4 regions of the Rhizobium sp. BK112 genome follow, and region 1 is predicted to be linked to each of the others. Evidence: predicted binding sites of a transcription regulator. Region 1 holds the regulator's gene; each other region holds the start of a gene.

Region 1 (2,201 bases):
ATCGCGGCACAACTTGGTGGCGTCAGCAGAAACGCGGTCATCGGCAAGGTGCATCGGCTGAGCCTCCCCGGCCGTGCCAAGGCCGGCGGTACCGCCAATGCCGCCCGAACGCCGAAACGCAATACTTCTGCGCCGCGCGCGCCGAACTACGCCTCACGGGTCGCCACTCGCACCGTTACCCGCCAGCAGGGCGCGACGATGCTGAAGGAAGAGATCGAGATCGAAACGATCGAGGAAATGGAATACGTGCCGAGAGGCAACGTGGTCGTTCCGATTTCCCGACGCCTCGGCCTGACGGAACTGACCGAACGCACCTGCAAGTGGCCGGTCGGCGATCCGCTGAAGGATGACTTCCACTTCTGCGGCTGCGAATCCCCCGACAATTCGCCCTATTGCAGCTATCACCAGAAGCTTGCCTACCAGCCGGTCAACGAACGCCGCCGGGCAGCAGCGCGGGCCAGCTGAGCGGGTAACATCGCCGCACATGAGAAACGGGCCGACTGGCCCGTTTTTTTGTAGTTATTGGTTCGCGCGGATGGCTGCCCCTCATCCGCCTGCCGGCACCTTCTCTCCGCTTGCGGGGCGAAGGGGATATGCCCGACCTCTCCGTTCCCCGCTGACCTCTCGCAGGGCACGTGCCCTCGCCCCGTTTTACGGGGAGAGGGTTAGGGTGAGGGGCAGACGCTAGCTCGAGCGACGTTGTCAGCAATCAGAATGGAGGCCCTCAGGCTTCCATCGAATAACCGGCACCGCGGACGGTGCGGATGACGTCCTGCATGTTGGAGAAATTCAGCGCCTTGCGCAGGCGGCCGACATGGACGTCGACGGTGCGTTCGTCGACATAGATATCGTGGCCCCAGACGCCGTCGAGAAGCTGCGAGCGGGAGAAGACCCGGCCCGGCGACGACATCAGGAATTCCAGCAGGCGGAATTCGGTGGGGCCGAGGCGGACTTCGCGGGTCTTGCGATGGACCCGGTGGGTTTCACGGTCGAGCTCGATATCGCCGCATTTCAGCACCGTCGACAGCACCTCGGGACGGGCGCGGCGCAGCATCGCCTTGACGCGGGCGACGAGCTCGGGGGTCGAGAAGGGCTTGACGACATAATCGTCGGCACCCGTCGAAAGCCCGCGGACGCGTTCGCTCTCTTCGCCGCGCGCCGTCAGCATGATGATCGGCAGGCGCTCGGTTTCCGGCCGCATGCGCAGGCGCCGGCAGAGTTCGATGCCGGAGACGCCAGGCAGCATCCAATCGAGGATGAGCAGATCGGGCGTGCGCTCCTGAAGCCGCATTTCGGCTTCGTCGCCACGAAGGATGGTATCGACCTCGAAGCCTTCCGCTTCGAGATTGTAGCGAAGAAGCACGCTCAGGGCTTCCTCGTCTTCAACAACTGCAACTCTCGGGATCATGCGTGTCGGTCTCCTCGCGCATGATCCTTGAACCGGGGATGGTTCAAGCAATGCATCCTGCGCAAATTCAGAATTGGCTGCGACCTCTTTGCGCGCCCCGGATGGGCGCGCACGCAAGCTTCTAGCCCGGCCGTCCGGCCCGGGCGGTTATTCGGTTACCGCGCCGACGGTGTTGGCGCTGTCGTCTTTCGGACGATCGCCTTCCGGCTGCGCACCTGTCGCCATGTAAAAGATCGTCTCGGCGATGTTGGTGGCGTGGTCGCCGATGCGCTCGATGTTCTTGGCGCAGAAGAGAAGATGCGTGCAGCTGGTGATGTTGCGCGGATCTTCCATCATGTAGGTCAGGAGCTCGCGAAACAGCGAGGTGTACATCGCGTCGATCTCGTTGTCGCGTTCGCGGATCGCGTTCGCCTTGTCGGCGGAGCGATTGGTGTAGACATCGAGCACTTCCTTGAGCTGGACGAGCGCCAGTTCGGAGAGATGCTCGAGGCCGCGGGCGAGCTTGCGGGGAACGCCGGTGCTTTGGACGGCGATGACGCGTTTGGCGGTGTTCTTGCCGAGGTCGCCGACGCGTTCGAGATCGGCGGCGATGCGGATCGAGCCCATGATTTCGCGCAGGTCCGCGGCCATCGGCTGACGGCGGGCGATGGTGACGATCGCCTTGTCGCCGATTTCGCGTTCGGCGTGATCGAGGATCACATCGTCGGAGATGACCTTCTGCGCCAGCGCGGTATCGCCGTTGACCAGCGCCCGCACGGCTTCGGCGACCATCTGCTCGGCCAGGCCGCCCATT
Region 2 (2,201 bases), on a different contig from region 1:
CGGATCGCCGTCAAGGATCGAACTCTCGCCGCCCTCCTCGTAGTTGATGACGAACTGCACGGCGACGCGTGCCTCGTCCGGCCATTTCGGATCGGGCGTCAAACGCCCATAACCGACAAGATTGCGCGGATAGGTCTCGGATACCATCAAATCACCTTCTGAAAAGACGGGGAACGGTAGCATCCGCAGCCGGAATGTCGAGACGGAAACTGCGCAACGGGATTTTCCCATTACGGAACAAATCTTTAGCCTGGATATTCAGGCGATCTTGCGCGCGCTGACCTTGCCCATCGGATGCAGCGAATGAACGCGGAAAGGGCCGCCGGTGCCCTCCTCGATCATCAGCGCCACGTTGGAAACCGTGACCGGCTCGCATAACACAGGCTCGAAGATCGTCTGCAGCGCCGGCTCGATGCGCGGCATGTCGATCGCGTTGACAGGGCCTGTCACCGGCATATGAAAGCGGAACTCCTCCATCACGTAAGGGCTACCCCAGCGATGCAGATTGGCAAATTGCGTCGCCGACAGCCCGTCCGGATCGCTGCGTTCGATCTCGGCCTCGCTCAGCGGCGCGCGGAAACGATCGAATTCCTGCACGATCGCCGAGGCGAGATACTGGATCTGCTCGCAGGGAATACTCGGCAGCAGGCTGTAGAAATTGCCGAGCCGGGCGACTTCGATACGCGGAATCTGGAAGGGAACGAAGGTCCCGGAAAAACGCATCAGATCGCGCAAGAGTTGCGCTTCCGACATCTCGTGAGACAAGTGAAATGGCGTCTTCAAAACGCCGTGAAAACCATAGCGCCGCGGCACGGCGGTATGGAAGGCGATCTCGTGAATGCCGAGACCACGAACGGCCGGAGGCTCCACCATATCGCCCGAAAACACGTTGCGGCCAAGCCAACTGGCGGCCACGAGCGATAGCGGGTCGCTCGCCGGGGGCGTGAAGCAAATGGCATAGCGCATGCAATTTCCTCCATCAAGGAAGTGAGCGCCGCTGACTTCAGGCGCTGTCGATGCGCAAGCAGATAGGTGATTTGCATGACAGAATAACGAAACGCAGCGGCGCCTAATTCACGTTTAACGTGAAGCCGCCGCGATGTGGCTTGAAATTGCGAAGCTTTCCGGCAACAAAAATCCGCAATCTGTATCGCCTGCGATTGCTATCGCCGCCTCCGCCAGCCGGTGCGCTAGGCCGAAGCTGACCTTGAAGCCACCGGTCAGCGCGATCAGGCGTGGGTGATCGGGGTGGCGACCGGTCATCGGATCCCGGTCGATCGCCTTCGGGCGAAGCCCCGCCCAGCGCTCGACGACCGGGGCGTCGCGAAGGCTTGGCACGATCACCCGCGCCGTCTCGATCAGCATGTCGAGCTGGGCGTCGGTCGACATGGGATCGTCAAAGCGGTTCTCACTGGTGCTGCCGATCGCCACGTGCCCGCCTTCATGTGCGACGACATAGAGCCCGTCGAGAAAGATCGTCGGCAGCGACGGGTCGATATCGGCTTTCAACAGAGCCGCCTGCCCTTTGACCGGCTGGCCGAGCGGCTGCTTCAGCCCGGGCGTCAGCTCCTGCAACAGCGGAAAGGACTGATAGCCGGCGGCAAGGATGCAGCGGCTGAAAGCCAAGCTTTCGCCGCCTATTTCGGCGGTGCCGCGATCGGGATCAAGGCCTGCAACCCTGGCATGTTCGATGATCCGCACGTGTTTTGCCCGCCGCAGGAAGGCGGTAAGCGCCGCGATCAGCAACCGCGGCGCAACGCGCGCGGCGAGCGTGTCGTGCACGAAGCCGCTCTTGCCGGCGGACGGCTCGATCCAGCCATCGACCGGCGGACTGTCGAGCACATGCCAGTGGAAGCGGCGCTCGCCCGCCCGCCAATGGCGCTCGGCGTCTTCGAAATGGCCGCACGCTATGCGGTTGAGATGCGGCTTCGGCAACGGGATCAGCCGCCCGGACCTGGTATAACCGGCGGAAAGCCCGGTCATTGCTTCGAGCGCTGCGATTTCGGCTTCGAGTAGGACCAGCGCATCGAACTGGAACTGCTTCTTTTCAGACCACCGATCCGGCATATGCGGCATCAGCGCGCCGAGCAGGCCGCCGCTTGCGCCTTCGCCCAATCTGCCGGCGTCAGCAATAAGGGTACGGATGCCCCGGCGCTCGGCGTGGACGGCCGCCCAGAGACCCATGATGCCGCCGCCGACGA
Region 3 (2,201 bases), on a different contig from region 1:
CGGCGTGACGGATGCGGTCCGGCAACTGGATCTCCGGTTTCGGAACATCCTCGTAAGGGATCTGCTCGAGAAGATGGGCGATGCAGTTCAACCGCGCCCGTTTCTTATCCACGGCCTGCACCACCCACCAGGGTGCATCCTTGGTGTGCGTGCGCGCCAGCATCTCTTCCTTGGCCTTGGTATATTCCTCCCAATGGACACGGCTCTCCATATCCATCGGCGAGAGCTTCCACTGCTTCAGCGGATCGTGGATGCGCATCTTGAAGCGGAATTCCTGCTCTTCGTCGGTGATCGAAAACCAGTACTTGATCAGCACGATCCCGGAACGGACCAGCATCCGCTCGAATTCAGGCACCGAGCGGAAGAATTCCTCGAGTTCATCAGGGGTGCAGAACCCCATGACGCGCTCGACACCGGCGCGATTGTACCAGCTTCGGTCGAAGAGCACCATTTCACCGGCTGTCGGAAGATGCGGGACATAACGCTGGAAATACCATTGATGCCGCTCCCGCTCGGTCGGGGCGGGCAGCGCGACCGTCCGGCATACGCGAGGATTAAGCCGCTGGGTCACGCGCTTGATCGCGCCTCCCTTGCCGGCCGAATCCCGACCTTCAAACAGTACCACCACTTTCAGCTTCTTATGCTGAACCCAGTCCTGCAGCCGCACCAGTTCATGCTGAAGCCGGAAAAGCTCCCGGAAGTAGATCTTTCGCTCGAGCGTCTGCTCCGCCGGTTCCGACATTCCTTTGGCGACCAGATCGTCCAGCCGGTCTTCCTCCATCTGCATTTCCAGCTCCTCATCGAAGCTGTCGGCGATTTCGGCCTTGATCCGGTTGAGCTGGTCCTGATGTGATTGCGACATGGCCTTTTCCTTTTGCTTCTTTTGACAGGAGCATGTCAGTGCGAAGTTTGTGTGACGACCACTTCGCGAAGACCAAAACGGCTACTTGCCTCTCTCGTTCCACGCACTCGACAGAAACAGGTGCCGAGTGGGATCAGTGCGTCTACAGCTGCCCTGCTCGGTACTGGTCGACAAGGTTCCGGCAGGCGCGGATCGTCAGGGCCATGACGGTGAGCGTCGTGCCGGCGATGCCGCTGCCGGGAAAGGCGCTGGCATCGGTGACGATCAGGTTCGGCGCATCCCACACCTGGTTGTAGGGATTGAGCACCGAAGCCTCCGGGGTTTCGCCCATGCGCGCGCCGCCCGTCTCATGAATGGCCGCGCCCATGCACATGGTCTTGCGGAACCATGTGCGGAACATGAAACGGCTGAAGGCATCGGCTTCGGGAAAGGCGCCTTTGCCCATCTCCTTGAGGCCGGTGGGCGAACCAATGAATTCGAGGTCGCCGCCGACCTCCTTGATCATGGCAATCAGCGTTTCTTCCTGCCTTTTGAGCAGCGCCTGCTCCTCCTCCTGCATGACGCAGCGGATATGCGGCACGGGAATGTTCCAGGCATCCCTGCGCTTGGCGTCGAGCGTGATGCGATTGTCGGCATAGGGCAGCATTCGGCCGAAACCAAAGAAGGCGAGACGCGCATCTGCGTCCGCGGAGACCGGCGCCCGGCCGACGCTTCCCTGGTAGTCGAAATCGCCGCGGGCGGCGTCGCCCTCGCCGAAGCGGGGAATGAAGATCCCGCCCGACGGATTGTAGAACGGGTCGGTCGGCGCGGACTCGTCCGTCGCCCAACCCTTGGCCTTCGAAAAGGAGCCGAACGCGAGACACGGAAGCTGATCCATGAAATAGCGGCCGAGGGCGCCCGAACCGTTGCCAAGCCCGCCCGGATGTTTCGCCGAAGCCGAATTCAACAGCAATCGCACGCTCTCTATCGGCGAGGCCGAAAGCACAACCATCGCAGCCCGCGCGGTCGATACTTCGCCCGTATTGCGATCGATGAACTCCGCGCCGGTGGCGCGGCCCGTCTTCTCATCCGTGGTGATGCGACGAACGACGGCGTCGTAGCGGACGCTCAGCTGGCCGGTCGCCTTTGCTTCGCGCAGCGGTCGCGGCATGCGGTCGGCATCGGGCGCGATATAACGCCAGGAGACGACGTTCCGCTCCGGCCAGCGGCTTTCCACCGCCTGCTTAAAGGTCTGTTCGGCCGGCGTCAGGCTGGCCGGCTTCGCATAGACGCCGTCCGGCAGTGTCGCCACATTGTCCTTGTTGCCGTAGAGCCCGAGATAGCCCTCAACCTCGTCGTA
Region 4 (2,201 bases), on a different contig from region 1:
GACGAGCAGCGGCGCACAATAGGAAAGCGCGCTGAGCAGCCGGAAGCGCGGCGGCGCTCCCTCACCCGTCGGGGAATGTTGAGCGGGAATCATGGGCGGACCTGAAGGAAACTGGACGTTGTCCTAACACGCCACCCTGGAGGCGACTATTGCGAGAAATAGCCGTTCTGAAACGTTTTAGAAAATAAATAGGGCCTGTCACCTGACGGTAACGGCTAAATTCTTGGGAGCGCGGGCACGGATGTGCCAGCACAAAAATCAGGCCGCCAAAATCAGGCAGCTTGGGGGGCGAGTTCGCCCTCGTCATGCATTTCGATGGCGGCAAGCGCCGGCACGCTGCTGGCGAGCGCCCGCCAGGTGATCAGTTCGAACGTACCGTCCTCGTGCTCGGCGACCGCCGTGCAGCTTTCCACCCAATCGCCGGTGTTGATGTAGCGGATGCCGTCCATGTCCTGAATGATGGCATGATGGATATGTCCGCAGATCACGCCGTCGGCGCCGTTTTTGCGGGCTTCTTCAGCCACGACGCGCTCGAATTCACCGATGAAGTTGACGGCATGCTTGACCTGCAGCTTGGCCCAGGCCGAGAACGACCAGTAGGGCATGCCGAGCCGGCGGCGCACCGCCGCCAGGAGAATGTTGATGCGGATCGCCGTATCGTAAGCCCAGTCGCCGAGATAGGCGAGCAGCCGGGCGTTGCGGACGACGACGTCGAATTCGTCGCCGTGCAGGATCAGGTATTTCTTGCCGTCGGCGCCGTCATGCATCATGCGCTCGACGACCTCGATGCCACCGAAATGCATGCCCGGGAAGTCTCGCAGGAATTCGTCGTGATTGCCGGGAATATAGACGACGCGGGTGCCCTTGCGCGCCTTGCGCAGCAGTTTCTGAACGACGTCATTGCAGACCTGTGGCCAATACCAGCTGCGCTTCAGACGCCAGCCGTCGACGATGTCGCCGACGAGCACGATCGTATCGGCTTCGTGGTGGCGCAGGAAATCCAAGAGGAAGTCGGCCTTCGCGGCCTTCGAGCCGAGGTGGACATCGGAAATGAAGAGCGTGCGGAAATGTCTGGGTTCCATCATGTCTTTCACGAGCTGCCGCTCATGTCCCCATCTTTCATCTAACCTTCCAAAACCAGACTCGTGTTTCAGGATGATGACAAGATGTGGAAAAGCGCTGCAAACCGCTCATCCCCCGCGGGCAGAATGCCCGTCGCCGCGCGGGCAGATTGTCCGCCGCCGCGCTGGCAGAATGTCCGTCGCTGCGCTGGCAGAGTGTCCGTCGCCGCGCGGCCCGCCAGCCATGTTGCCCTGCGCATTCAGGGCGTTCATGATGACAGCGATTCATATCCGACAATGCGGGATGGCTGATGCGTATCTTTCTCGTTCGCCACGGCGAATCCCTCGGCAACATCAATGAACAGGCCTATCGCCAATTCGGCGATCATAACGTGCCGCTGACGCAGTGGGGCTATCGGCAGGCGCTGGAGGCAGGCAGCGTGATCGCCTCCTATGTCACGGCGTTGCCGAGCGCCGGTTTCGGCAAGCTGCACATCTGGTACTCGCCCTTTCTCAGGACGCGGCAGAGCAAGGATGCGCTGCTTGCAGCCCTGCCGGAAAGCGTCGTCGGTGACATCAGGGAGGATTATCTGCTGCGCGAGCAAGATTTCGGTCTCTTCACCGAGATCTATGATCATGCCGAACAGAAGCAGAAGTTTCCCGATGAGTTCGAAAAATGGGCAAGGCTGCGCAGCAACAGCGGCAAATTCTACGCGCGGCCGCCGGATGGCGAGAGCCGGGCGGATGTGGCCCAGCGGGTGCGCCTGTTCCTGCAGACCGTCATGCACGACGCCGAAAATAGCGACCACAACGTCGTGATCGTCGGCCATGGCGTCACCAACCGGGCGGTGGAAATGAACTTCCTGCACCGCCCCGTCGAGTGGTTCGAGCGCTCCGACAATCCCGGAAATGCCGATATCACCTTGATCGAGGGGACGCGCTCGCAAGGATACGAGTCGATCCTGCTGCATCAGGCGGTCGATCGGCAGCCGGGACAGGAAGGCGAACTGCGCGATGCCTATGGCACCGACGTGACGATCACGCCGAAGCTCGGCGGCTAGCAACACAGCCAAGAAATGAACGGCCCGGTGCGAAGGTGTGTGGCGGTTTGCGCAAGGCAACCTGCCAACTCGTCGGTTC

The links. The regulator PhoB, encoded in region 1, activates phosphate uptake and scavenging genes when phosphate is short. The targets are predictions, from matches to a motif close to TGTCATNNANCTGTCAT.
Region 2: FHT75_RS01265 (DUF1045 domain-containing protein) is a predicted target of PhoB. The motif match lies at 1,042-1,058, and genes of this name have one in related genera.
Region 3: ppk2 (polyphosphate kinase 2) is a predicted target of PhoB. The motif match lies at 884-900, and genes of this name have one in related genera.
Region 4: FHT75_RS23980 (UDP-2,3-diacylglucosamine diphosphatase) is a predicted target of PhoB. The motif match lies at 1,148-1,164, and genes of this name have one in related genera.

The regions. Positions count from the first base shown of each region.
Region 1 is NZ_JACHYZ010000004.1:74,322-76,522, forward strand. Features, by position in the region: gene FHT75_RS12990 (GcrA family cell cycle regulator) at 1-465, shown strand, start outside; gene phoB (phosphate regulon transcriptional regulator PhoB) at 725-1,408, opposite strand; gene phoU (phosphate signaling complex protein PhoU) at 1,556-2,201, opposite strand, start outside.
Region 2 is NZ_JACHYZ010000001.1:274,644-276,844, reverse strand. Features, by position in the region: gene puuE (allantoinase PuuE) at 1-147, opposite strand, end outside; gene FHT75_RS01265 (DUF1045 domain-containing protein) at 259-966, opposite strand; gene FHT75_RS01260 (NAD(P)/FAD-dependent oxidoreductase) at 1,081-2,201, opposite strand, start outside.
Region 3 is NZ_JACHYZ010000006.1:143,900-146,100, forward strand. Features, by position in the region: gene ppk2 (polyphosphate kinase 2) at 1-862, opposite strand, end outside; gene FHT75_RS18295 (GMC oxidoreductase) at 1,005-2,201, opposite strand, start outside.
Region 4 is NZ_JACHYZ010000009.1:219,686-221,886, reverse strand. Features, by position in the region: gene FHT75_RS23985 (MFS transporter) at 1-93, opposite strand, end outside; gene FHT75_RS23980 (UDP-2,3-diacylglucosamine diphosphatase) at 273-1,085, opposite strand; gene FHT75_RS23975 (histidine phosphatase family protein) at 1,373-2,122, shown strand.